3 regions of the Synechococcus sp. Nb3U1 genome follow, and region 1 is predicted to be linked to each of the others. Evidence: predicted binding sites of a transcription regulator. Region 1 holds the regulator's gene; each other region holds the start of a gene.
The links. The regulator NtcA, encoded in region 1, controls nitrogen genes in cyanobacteria. The targets are predictions, from matches to a motif close to GTANCNNNNGNTAC.
Positions count from the first base shown of each region.

Region 2: L1047_RS11675 (ferredoxin--nitrite reductase) is a predicted target of NtcA. The motif match lies at 2,132-2,145, and genes of this name have one in related genera.
Region 3: urtA (urea ABC transporter substrate-binding protein) is a predicted target of NtcA. The motif match lies at 2,147-2,160, and genes of this name have one in related genera.

Region 1 covers NZ_JAKFYQ010000001.1:568,313-572,522, forward strand. The annotation lists gene L1047_RS02650 (M61 family metallopeptidase) at 1-1,541, opposite strand, end outside; gene ntcA (global nitrogen regulator NtcA) at 1,824-2,498, shown strand; gene L1047_RS02660 (DUF6464 family protein) at 2,495-2,782, opposite strand; gene L1047_RS02665 (response regulator transcription factor) at 3,163-3,546, shown strand; gene L1047_RS02670 (response regulator) at 3,551-4,210, shown strand, end outside.
Region 2 covers NZ_JAKFYQ010000002.1:253,771-257,980, forward strand. The annotation lists gene L1047_RS11660 (formamidase) at 1-479, shown strand, start outside; gene L1047_RS11665 (hypothetical protein) at 740-889, shown strand; gene L1047_RS11670 (CAP domain-containing protein) at 1,012-2,010, shown strand; gene L1047_RS11675 (ferredoxin--nitrite reductase) at 2,203-3,756, shown strand; gene L1047_RS11680 (CmpA/NrtA family ABC transporter substrate-binding protein) at 3,866-4,210, shown strand, end outside.
Region 3 covers NZ_JAKFYQ010000001.1:396,234-400,443, reverse strand. The annotation lists gene L1047_RS01825 (hypothetical protein) at 1-1,145, opposite strand, end outside; gene L1047_RS01820 (cupin domain-containing protein) at 1,392-1,844, shown strand; gene urtA (urea ABC transporter substrate-binding protein) at 2,393-3,664, shown strand; gene L1047_RS01810 (ABC transporter permease) at 3,800-4,210, shown strand, end outside.

The DNA of each region.
Region 1 (4,210 bases):
ATGCGATTCCCCTCGCCATTAAAGTTCAGGCCCAAGTACGGACTTGGGTTCGGGTGACTGAAATAGGTCTTCAGGCTCAAGCCAAAGGGCTGTAGATAGGTGTCGTAGTCAAGCTCCTGCGTCCCATCTACATAGGCTGCAAAGAACTGGCTCAGCTCTGCTCCCGCCGCTCGTTCAAACGCCTCTCGCAACTGGCCCTCGCTGTACCCATGGTCTACTTTGCCAAACCGTTGCCACAGATCCCGCAGAGCCGTATCCAGGGATCCTCTGTTACCGGAGAGCTGGCGAATGTGCAGATCCAGCAACCAACAGACCAAGGCCCCCTTTAAGTAGTAGGACACCTGGCTGTTCAGGGTATTTTCGTGGGGACGATAGAGCTTGATCCAGGTATCAAAACTGGATTCGCTCAAGGACTGCACGGCACGGCCAGGGATCCGTTGCAGCCGCGCGATCTGCTCAGAGAGGGTTTTCAAAAAAGCCGCCGGGGTGAGAATGCCCGCCCGCAGTAGGATCACGCTCTCGTAGTAGCTAGTGGCCCCTTCACAAAACCAGAGGCACTCCAGGTAATTTTCTTGGTTGTAATCAAAGCGCTCCAGAGCTAGGGGCCGTAAGCGTTTCACATTCCAGGTGTGGAAAAATTCGTGGGCCACCAACGACAAGAAGCGCTGGTATTTCTCCGGCTGATGGAACTCCAGACGCGAGTAGTTAAGGGTGGTGCTGCACTTGTGCTCGAGACCGCCAAAGCCCTCTGGCGACAAATGCACAATGAACCAGTAGCGGTCGTAGGGCAGCCCCCCGAAGAAGTTGGCCGTGGTGGTGACAATCCGCTGAGTATCCGCCACTGCTCGAGCCAAATCCAGATTCCCCTCTCCCCAAACCACAAAAGAATGCGGGATCCCTTCTACCTCAAATGTTGCCAACCGATGCAGGCCCACCTCCACCGGGCTATCGACTAGCTCGTCGTAATCCTGCGCCACAAACGACTGGCCGAGGCCGGGATCCCCTGTTGTGGGCATGAGTGAGGACAAAGGCCGCAAACTGGTGGCGATCCGCCAGTCGGGCTTGGGTGGGATCACCGTCAGGGTATGGGGTTCTTGCTCCCGCCCCGGCACATACAGAAACAAGGCCGCCCCGTTGAAATAGCCATGGGTGAGATCCAGATGATTGGTGCGTACCGTTAGCTCGTAGGCATAGACCCGATAACGGACATAGACGGTTTGGGAGCCGTTGGAAGGGGGCTGCTCGTGCAAGCGGGACGGAGTCCTAATTTGCCAAGTATTTTTGTCGATCTTGCGCCAGGGCAAGGGGATCCCCTGCTCATTCTCGGCCCGAAACTCCTGCACATGCCGGGCATATTCCCGCACCAGATAAGATCCCGGCGTCCAAACGGGCATCCGCAGCCGCAAAGGAACCTCCGGCTCCACTTCGCGCAGTTGCAGCTCCACCTCGAACAGATGATTGGCGGGCTCTGGCATCCGCACCGTGAAGTGCTGACGGCTAAGCCGAAGAGGTGCGGCAACAACTGCCTCCGAGATCACCATTGATGAGACCTTTCCAACCTGTCACGATCCCTGCCGCCCCAACGGCAATGGCTCTCATCCTAACCCCGCCTTTGGTTAAAGGATCCCCTGTAGAGAATGAACGAAACCTAAAAATGTAACCCCTGCTACAAAGATGTTCGGGCATAACCTTTTACTTTAATATGAATTCCTAAATATGACTTCCTGCCGTCGTGATGATTTCTGAGGTCAGTACGGTTGCACCCCAACCCAAGACCTCTGGGCTGGTCTTAGGTATAAACTGACCTCAAAAGGTTGATGAGTATGGCGGTGGCTGTAGCGGAAAAATCTTTGATCACAGCCTTCAAACAGTTGGGAGGACATCAATACCCACCTGTTATCGAAACGTTTGAGCGGGGTAAAACGATCTTTTTCCCAGGGGATCCCGCAGAACGGGTTTACTTCCTGGCAAAAGGGGCCGTTAAACTCTCGCGGGTTTACGAGATGGGGGAAGAAATCACCGTCGCCCTTCTGCGAGAAAACAGCATTTTTGGAGTGCTCTCCTTTATCACGGGGCAGCGCTCCGATCGCTTCTATCACTCGGTGGCCTTTACTCCTGCCGAATTGCTCTCGCTGCCGATCGAACAGGTGGAAAAATCTTTGCGGGAGAATGCTGAGCTTTCTATGCTGTTGCTCAAGAGCTTATCTTCGCGCATTCTGCAAACGGAGATGATGATCGAGACACTGGCTCACCGTGATATGGGATCCCGTCTGGTCAGCTTTTTGTTGATCCTGTGTCGTGATTTTGGTGTGCCCAGCCCGGATGGAGTCACAATCGATCTCAGGCTGTCTCACCAGGCGATCGCGGAAGCAATTGGCTCTACTCGTGTGACGATTACCCGTCTTCTAGGGGAGCTACGCAAGAAAAAATATATCTCGATCCATAAGAAGAAGATTACTGTACATGATCCCATGCAATTGGGCCACCGTTTTGCCTAAAAAATTGGCTTGTAGTGAGCGCATCCCTGACAAGGCCCTAGGGGATTAACCGCACAACGCAGCAGCGGCGATCGAGCATTGAATTGGCAAGAGGGATCCCCGAGAATGCTCCCGTCTTCTGTGGGTGGGGTTACGGCGCGAACCACAGCCCGGATCCCAGAGAGGCTATATTTTCCCTGGCGCAACTGATAGGAATGGCGTTTTTCCAACACCAAGTAGTACTGCTCTGCCAGCTGAATATAGGTGCCTGGATGAGGGTTGATCTGCCAAGGAGATTCTTCCACAACCTCTCCCGAATCCGCATCAATCCACTGAATAGGCAGAGTCTGGTTTACAGAAGACATAAGGTGTGGAAAGGGTCAGCTTGGGGCAGCAGAGCACAGGGATGCAGCTTGGCTCACACGATTACAGTCTTTTCTGACTTCACGCAGGCTCTTGAGCTAAGCAAAAAACCTTGTGGAGCAAGGGATTGACCTGAATCTGCTGTATCAGATAACGCTGGAAAAAGCTGTAACTCACATTAGTGTAGTGGATTTTCTCTGGCTGGAGATGGGTAACAGGAAGGGCAAGCCTAGGTTAAAAGATTCTGGCATCTGGTCAAGATATACCCCATCTGCGCAACGGGATCCCTACAATGACGGACAGTTCCCCCTGCTGCCGATCCATGTCTGAGAAGATCTTGATTGTTGACGATGAGCCTCACATTCGTCTGCTGCTGGAACAGACTTTGGAGGAATTGGAAGCGGAAGGAGTGGAGTTGATCCTGGCAGCCAATGGAGAGGAAGCGCTGGAGTTGATCCGTACAGAGCGGCCCCAGATCGTGTTTTTGGATGTGATGATGCCCCGTTTGAACGGCTTTGATGTCTGCCAACAGGTGAAACAGGATCCCGAGCTTCAGCACACCACTATCGTCATGCTCACAGCCAAAGGACAGGAATTTGACAAGCAACGGGGACAAGAAGTAGGGGCGGATCTCTACATCACCAAACCCTTCGACCCGGATGTGCTGACGGCCAAAGCGGCGGAATTGTTGGGCTTACGGAGGTAGGTGAATGTTTGGCTGGTTACGCTCCCGGATTGGGCTACGGATCTCGTTGGTGGTGACGGTGGTATCTTCTGCCTCCGTGCTGGCCTTAATTCAAATTTCTTCGAAACGCATTCAGGAGCTGGGGGAATTTGCCGCCTCCGAAAACGAAGCCACCATTCGCGCTCAGGTGGATGCTGCCCTGACTCGCATTACCGAAGAGCAAGCCGCCCATTACAACGCCATTTTTGCTCAGGTGGGGGCTGCCGCCAGCCTGATCGCTCAGCAGGCGGCTGTGTACCTTGAGGAGCAAACCTTCTACGGACAACAAAATTACAACCCCCAAGAAACCCTTACCCTCTACCCCAACCGACGCTGGATCAACGCCGCTGCAGATCCGGTTTCTGTTTTTTTCTCGGCTGCGGATGAGATTCCCCCTGAGATTACCCAGGAGCTCAACGCCATTTCCCATTTGGATCCGCTGTTGCGGGCCTTGAAAGAGAGCCAATCCAGTATTGTGGCCAGTTGGCTGATTTTGGAATCTTCTTCTACCCGCTACTATCCCAATACTTTCTTCGCGCCGGAGTTGCCCCCCCTATCCGAGTTTGATGAGCGGGTTGAGGGCACCTATTACACCATCGTTCGTCCCGAAAATAATCCCAGTGGCGCGGTGCGCTGGACAGAGGTG
Region 2 (4,210 bases), on a different contig from region 1:
GCACAGCGGGATATACGGCTCCCATTCGCCATAGCTGGCAGATCACCAATCAGGCCAATGCCTTTTGCAATTTGATGGTGACCGCTTCGGTGTGTATGTGTGGATCCGATGGCACCTTCGACTCGATGGGAGAAGGGATGATCTGCAATTTTGATGGCACCCCTTTGGTGATGGGATCCCATCGTCCCGATGAGATCATTACTGCCGAAGTGCGCCCGGATTTAGTGCGGGAAGCTCGCATTCATTGGGGGGTAGAAAACAACATCTATCAATTTGGCCATCGTGGCTACGTGGCCGTTAAAGGGGGAGCTCAGGATTGCCCCTACACCTACATGCAGGATTTGGTGAAGGAGGTCTACCGCCTGCCCTGGGAAGATGAGGTGATCCACAAAGATGGCAGCGCCTGCGGGTTTCCACCCCCCACCCGCCTTTACCAGGGATCCTCGGTCGTCCAGGTCACCTACAGCGGTTCTTCCTAGTCTTCCTGGTCTTCCTAGTAAAGAGGTGCCTTGAAAGAAGCAATCTTTCGCTCAAGCGCAAGGAGAGTTGCAAGGATCCGTCGATGCCCTATCTGTAGAGTTAGGGAATCAGTTTAGGGTCTAGGACTAGTTGTTCCGTCGAGAATTGATGGATATTCCTTGACTTGCCCTGGCAATTGAGCTTGGCTACCCTTCTATAACCCGCTTAGGCGAGTGATAGAACAGGGGCAAACCCGGTAGAGTTTAGGAGGTTTGTTGTGATGGCTCTATTACAACCCAACGTGACTCGTCAGCTACTGGTCGCCCTGGCACTGTTCGTTTGCCTGGGGCTTTTGCCCGCCTGTGACGAAGGCGGTGGCAGCAGCACCGTTAGCCCCCCGAGCATCACCCCCACCCCCGCTAGCGAATAGTTCCCATTGGTTTTTGCATGGTCTTGCACTGGCTGCCCAGACTTGGGAAGCACCTGTTCTTGGGGATCCTCTGCCTCTGTCTACTGGTTGCCTGTGGGGGAGGCGAGGGATTCTCTTTTTCCGTGGGGCCTCCTCCTGCTGGGGAAGTGCCGATTGCCAGCCTGCTCTGCCAACTGGATCGGGAGACCCGCACCTTTTCTGGGCCGATCTATGCTGTGCCACCGGATGTGGCCACCTGTAACCCCGGTCGCCTGACTCCAGCCGCCGCTCAAAAAATGATGGATCGGCTGAACTTTTTGCGGCTTTTACATCTGTTACCGCCGGTAGATTTGAACGATGAGTTTTTGCAGGCTTCTCAACAAGCCGCCCTCATGCAGGTGGCCAACGGAACCCTCAGCCATGAGCCGCCCCCTTCCTGGCGATGTTTTACCCCTGCTGGAGAAGAGGGATCCCGGTTGAGCAACTTGGCGATCGGCCCGATCTTGGAGCTGAATGGGCCCGACTCAGGACGCATCTTGGCCCGGCAGGTGGATATCTATTTTGCCGAGCCAGGGGCAGAAAATGTCGTCGATGTAGGGCACCGTCGCTGGAATCTTTATCCCCAGTACCGCCAAGGGGCCTATGCCATTGTTTATGATCCCCGCGCTGGACGAGTAACCCAGGCCAATGCCAACTGGATCTTCGGCTTCGATGAGTCCGTGTCGGATCCGGAGTTCATCGCCTTTCCGGAAAAAGATGGCTACCTTTACCGCCTAGAAGGGTTTTCCAACCAGCCTCTTAGCGCTTACCGTTGGTCTTTTTCGGTGCCCAGTCGTGGGGGCGCATCGGATCTGAGCCAGGCGCAAGTTCGCATCACCGATGCTCTGAGCGGGGATCCCGTTCCCGTGAGCAACATTCGAGTCGGAGATCCTGCTTTTGGACTGGAAACGCTCACCTACTCTGTCGGATTTGTGCAGCCCAATCGAGAGTACAACTTTGAGATCAGTGGCATCCGTTTGAATGGGGGGGCACCTCGCACCTACCGTTACAGCACCGCTCTGTACGATTGCGATCCAATCTCTCCCCTTCAGGATTCAATTCCCACCGGAGAACTGGGTATACCTCCTCGCCTGCTTCAGTAGGGGTCTCCCGGACAGTCTCAAGGGATCCCTCCCTCTTGAAGAGGCATTCCCCAAGTCCGAACCAGAAAAATGCGTAAGTCGCAAGTCAAGCATGATAAAACTGCATAACTTGTCACAAACCGTAGTGTTGAATACCAAAGTTCAAGATTGGCAATCGCTAAGGTGGCGTGTAGTGACCCCACGGCAGCGATGATGGCAAACCAATTTGAACGCATTAAAAGCGAGAAGGATGGGCTAGCGGTTAAGGCTGAATTGGAACAGTTCGCCCGCCTCGGCTGGGAAAACATTCCCGAAGATGACCGCGATCACCGCCTCAAGTGGTTGGGGATCTTCTCCCGCAAGCGCACCCCCGGTCAGTTCATGCTGCGGCTGCGGGTGCCCAATGGCATTCTCACCAGCGGCCAAATGCGCATGTTGGGGGCGATCATCCACCCCTACGGGGTCGATGGTGTAGCGGACATCACCACCCGGCAGAACCTTCAACTGCGGGGCATCCCCATTGAAGAGATGCCTCAGATTTTGGGGTATTTGAAGGATGTTGGCCTGACCAGCGTGCAGTCGGGTATGGATAACGTGCGCAACATCACGGGATCCCCCCTGGCGGGCATCGACCCAGATGAGCTGATTGACGTGCGTGGCCTTACCCGTAAGGTGCAGGACATGATCACCAACAACGGCGAGGGGAATGAATCCTTCAGTAACCTACCCCGGAAGTTCAACATCGCCATCGCTGGCTGTCGAGACAACTCTGTTCATGCCGAGATTAATGATCTGGCCTTTATCCCCGCCTTCAAAAATGGCAAGCTGGGCTTCAACGTGCTGGTGGGGGGCTTTTTTTCTGCTCGTCGCTGCGCGGAGGCTATTTCCCTCAATGTTTGGGCGGATCCGCGGGATGTGGTGGCCATTTGTGAGGCGGTGTTGCTGGTCTATCGGGATCACGGCCTGCGGGCCAACCGGCAAAAGTCACGGCTGATGTGGTTGGTGGATGAATGGGGGATCGAAAAGTTCCGAGCTACCCTGGAAAGCCAAATCGGCCATACCTTGCCTACCGCGGCGGAAAAAGACGAGGTGCTCTGGCACAAGCGGGATCTGATCGGGGTTCATGCCCAGAAGCAGCCGGGCTTGAACTTTGTCGGTCTGCACGTTCCGGTGGGACGGCTGCAGGCTCTAGAGCTGATGGAACTGGCGCGCATGGCGGAGGTGTATGGCTCCGGGGAATTGCGTCTGACGGTGGAGCAGAACCTGCTGATTCCCAACGTGCCGGATTCTCGCGTGGCCTCTTTGTTAAAGGAGCCACTGCTGAAAAAGTTCTCTCCCAATCCAGGGCCGTTGCAGCGGGGGTTGGTGTCTTGTACGGGCAATCAGTTCTGTAACTTTGCCCTGATCGAGACCAAAAATCAGGCAGTGGCCCTGATGGAAGTCTTAGAGCAAGAGCTAGAACTCCCCCGAATCGTGCGCATCCACTGGACCGGCTGCCCCAACTCCTGCGGTCAGCCGCAGGTGGCAGATATTGGCCTGATGGGCACCACTGCTCGCAAGGACGGCAAACCTGTTGAGGCGGTGGATATCTATATGGGAGGGGAAGTGGGTAAAGACGCCAAGCTGGGCGAATGTGTGCGCAAAGGGATCCCTTGCGAGGACCTAAAACCTGTCTTGGTGGAGCTGCTGATTGAGCATTTCGGGGCCAAACTTCGCCTCCATCCCCCCGTTGCTGGGTCATTTCCTCATCCCGTGGCCATCGGGTAGGAATCCGAGAGTTCACCCCTCTTCAATCCCTATTCATTTTGGGTGTGTCTTAGGTGTGTCCTCTGCTGCATTGTCCTCATCTTCGTCATTCAAAATCTCGGAGTTCATCATGTTCAATATATTCAACGCTTCTTCTGCGGTATCTCGTCGGCAATTTTTGGCCGGGGCGGCGGCTCTTACGGCTGGGGCTGTCACAGCAGGGATCCCACGGGCCCAGTCTCAGTCTTTGGGCAGTGGCTACTGGATTGCTCAGGCAGATACCCCCGAAACCACCCGTGCCAAGCTAGGGTTTATTGCCCTCACGGATGCAGCTCCCCTCATTATCGCCAAGGAAAAGGGGCTGTTTGAAAAGTACGGCATGAAAGATGTGGAGGTGGAAAAACAAGCCTCCTGGGGCACCACCCGCGATAATTTGGTACTTGGCTCTGGGGCCGGTGGCATCGATGGGGCGCAC
Region 3 (4,210 bases), 170 kb from region 1:
TTCTCCTGCCACAACTGCCGGATGCGATTGCGCCGCTCCACCTGCTGATTGCGGACCTGCAAGGTAAACCAACGGATCGTGGGCACTGCCAAAAAGAGAGTGCCGTAGAGAAACAGAAACCCGATCAACGGATAAATAAACGCCAGAAAGGTGTTGCTCCCAGCGGCAGCAGCCACCTCGCCTCGAGCGCCGTAGAGAATGGCTGCCAGGAAGAAATTGAGAACCCCCAAGCCACCCGCCAGAGTCAGTTGGCCTGATGTGGCACGGCTAAAGACCCAGCGTTGTTCTGATAAAACCCCTGGGATCTGGTTAGATTGACGGTCTGCCGCCACCACCTGCAACTCAGGGAAACGATAAACAATATCCCCCTCGTCGCTCACCTCCGGTTGACCATCAAACTTGACCAAAATCGGCAGCATGTAGTCTTCGTATTCCAGCGCAGCGGATCCCGGCTCCACATCCAGATAGGGCAACACCTGCTCCGCTGCAATCACTCCGCCGTTGGCCCGAATCACTTGGCCAATCAGGGCATAGCGTTTTTCTTCCAAATCGGCATTGGGATCCCCATCCCCAAACAAAAAGCTATAAACCGCCTCTAGAAAATTCAGCTCCGATTTTTCCTGAGGCTGCTGGCTAGGACGCGCCTGTCCTGAATAGCCCCTGTAGCCGTAGTAGGGGTAGGGCCGCCAAAAGGGGTTGCCAATCCAAAGATTGGGAAAGTAGTAAAAACCCAGCCCGCCCCGAGAGCGATTCCGGTTGTTGTTGCCCTCCCCACGGCTAGCCGCCATCTGCAGCGCGATCAACGCCAGGATGATCAAGACAATCGACACCACCAACATGATGCCGAAGGAAACCCGTAACCCGTAGAGAAAGCCCCCCCAGAGTTTGCGGCGCAGGGCAGCAGCCCGATCCTGTTGTTCTTTACGGCTGAGAATGCTGCGAAACCCCCGTGGGAAAACGTAAGCAATCTCCCCCTGGTCGGAAACTTGTAAATGCCCTTCTGCCTTTTGGGCTAGATTGAGCAGCTCTTGCTTGGCATCGTGTAAAGCCAAGCCCGTACTAGAGGCGATATCTCCCAGAGTGACCCGTAGGCCCAGCTGTTCCACCGCATCCATCACCAATGTTTGTGCTGTTTGTGCAGCCACTCTTGACCTCCGCTTGTAGCCCAAATTCGCCAAGGATCCCAATTTCGACACTCGATACAGGATCGGCTCGGACAGAGCTAAACCTATCGTCTATTCCCAGTATCACTCCTGAACTTAGCAGTGACGAGGGCAATTATCCGTCCCTAGTCGGGGGATCCCTATGAGGGTGAGATTGCCGGCTGAGATTGCTAGGATCAGAGCCAGTTCGATGCCTTGAGATAACCCGAGACAAAAGGTAGGCCAGCCATGACTTCTCTTGCTCATGAGGTTTCTGAGGATCCCTCAACCCGTTTGGATCCCGAGGGGGCAGGCATTGTCACGGTGCGACCGGCAGCAGAAACCCTAACCCTGCAAAAGTTGCCCTACTTTGTGGGAATCTCTCAAGCCACGGCGGGTGCCAAGGGCATTTCCATGAACCGGGTGGTGATCCCGCCCGGCGGTACGGCAGAACCCCATTTTCACCGCGACTACGAGACAGCCATTTATCTGCTCAAAGGTCGGGTGGAAACTCGTTATGGCCCTGGATTGCGACAATCGGTGATTAACGAAGCGGGAGATTTTATTTTTATTCCGCCTGGAGTGCCCCACCAACCCTTCAATTTGGATCCCGATGAGCCAGCCTACGCACTGGTGGCTCGCAACGATCCCAATGAGCAAGAGAATGTGGTGCTTTACAACCCAACCCCTGAAGAAAGTTAAAGATCTACATTCAAATTCAATCTATATTCACCGGCTATTCAGAATTATCTAGGAATTATCTAGAATTATCTAACAGAACTATACCTGTGCCGGTTGGATTGACCATGTTCCTGCCCCGTTAGGATTTCCAGAGCACTGAGAGCTTCCCCTTCCAGTGCCAGAAGAGGGATCCCTTTTGGCGAGAAACTTCTTAAGAATTCTTAAGGAATAATTAAATCCATAAAAATACGGATGGGTTAGCCTTCCCGTGTTACTCGCGAGGCAAGGGAGCCGGGGATAGTTGGATCTGTATCGGCAGAAAAGTATTCTAAGATACGATTCGCTCTTGACTAAATGGGTTTGATAATACGAGCTTCGGCCAATAGTGATAAACGCCACTTCCGTTGCCTGCCGTATGGAACCTTGCGCCTTTCGACTTTATGGGGTGAGTTGACTCGGCGGCAAATCTTGTAGCGCTGCCAGATGTCCAGAATTAGGACTAGGCCGAACTGCCCAGAACGATGACAATCCTTGAAAATTTGAACCCGCTTCATCTCGGAGACTAAAATATGGCTCATTCTCTTAATCGTCGCCAGCTCATCAAAATGGGTGCCCTAGCTGGAGCTGGGGTAGCTCTAGGGCCGCATCTTTGGGTCAAGCGTTCTCTACCTGCCTATGCTCAAGGGGAAACCATCAAAGTCGGGATCCTGCACTCCCTCAGCGGCACCATGGCAATTTCGGAAACTAGTGTGGTAGATGCGGAGCGGCTAGCCATTAAAGAGATCAACGCCGCCGGCGGGGTGCTGGGGAAACAAATTGAGGCGATTGTGGAGGATGGGGCCTCTGATTGGCCCACCTTTGCCGAAAAAGCGACTAAGTTGATCGACTCTGACCAGGTGGCCACGGTGTTCGGGTGCTGGACTTCCGCCAGCCGGAAAGCCGTGTTGCCGGTGTTTGAATCCAAGCAGCATCAGCTTTGGTATCCGGTGCAGTATGAAGGGCAGGAATGCTCTAAAAACATTTTCTACACTGGCGCTGCTCCCAACCAGCAGATCGAGCCTTCGGTAGAATGGCTGCTCAATAACAAAGGCAAAGAGTTCTTCCTCGTGGGATCCGACTATGTGTTCCCCCGCACTGCCAACACCATCATCAAAGCGCAACTGGAAGCTCTGGGCGGCACCGTGGTGGGAGAAGACTACCTCCCCCTGGGCAACACGGAAGTAACCCCGATTATCAGCAAGATTCGGGCCGCCCTCCCCAATGGTGGAGTCATTTACAACAGCTTGAACGGCGACAGCAACGTGGCCTTCTTCACCCAGTTGCAAGGGGCGGGCCTGGGGCCAGATCGGTATCCTTCCATGTCCGTCAGCATTGCTGAAGAAGAAGTGCAGGCCATCGGCCCCGAATTTCTGGAAGGGCACTACGCCGCCTGGAACTACTTCATGACGGTGGATACCCCGGCTAACAAAAAGTTTGTGGATGCCTTCCGGGCAGAATACGGCCAAAACCGCGTCACCAACGATCCGATGGAAGCCGCTTACATCATGGTTTACCTCTGGAAGCAAGCGGTGGAGAAAGCCGGAACCGTGGAGATCGATGCGGTGCGGCAAGCTGCCTACGGCCAGACCTTCGATGCCCCAGAAGGATTGGTAACCATGAACACCAACCACCACCTGACCAAGTATGTGCGGATCGGGGAGGTGCGTTCCGACGGCTTGTTTGAGGTAATCTCGGCTACGGATGCAGTGGATCCGGTGCCTTGGAACCAGTTTGTGGCGGAAACCAAGGGCTACGCCTGTGACTGGTCAGATCCGGCCAAGGGTGGTCGCTATCGGGTGTAATCTTAGCAGATGGATGTCGGGATCCCTTGGTCAGGTCTGGAGCCAGGGGGGATCCCGCCTTAGTGTTCTGAGAAGGTGTTTAGCTTTCTTACCATAAGGCTTCCTGAGATTCATTCGGATGAGGATCCCCAGCTTATGACCCTGCTCTTCGACAGTCTGTTTAATGGCATCAGTATCGGCACTGTGCTGCTGATTGCGGCTTTGGGTCTGGCGATTGTCTTCGGCCTCATGGGGGTAATCAACATGGCCCATGGGGAGCTGATGATGTTGGGGGCCTACACCACCTTTCTGGTGCAAAATGGCTTCCGACAACTGGGGGATCCCTGGCGGGAGTTCTACATTTTTCCAGCCTTGATCGCGGCTTTTTTGGTGACAGCTTTGGTGGGGTGGGGACTAGAACGGGGGGTGATCCGCTTCTTGTACGGTCGTCCGCTGGAAACCCTACTGGCCACTTGGGGGGTGAGCCTGATGTTGCAGCAGTTTGTGCGCAGCGTCAATTGGGTACTGGCTTTGCGGCTGGGAGTGTTTGGTTTGCTGTTCTTTGGG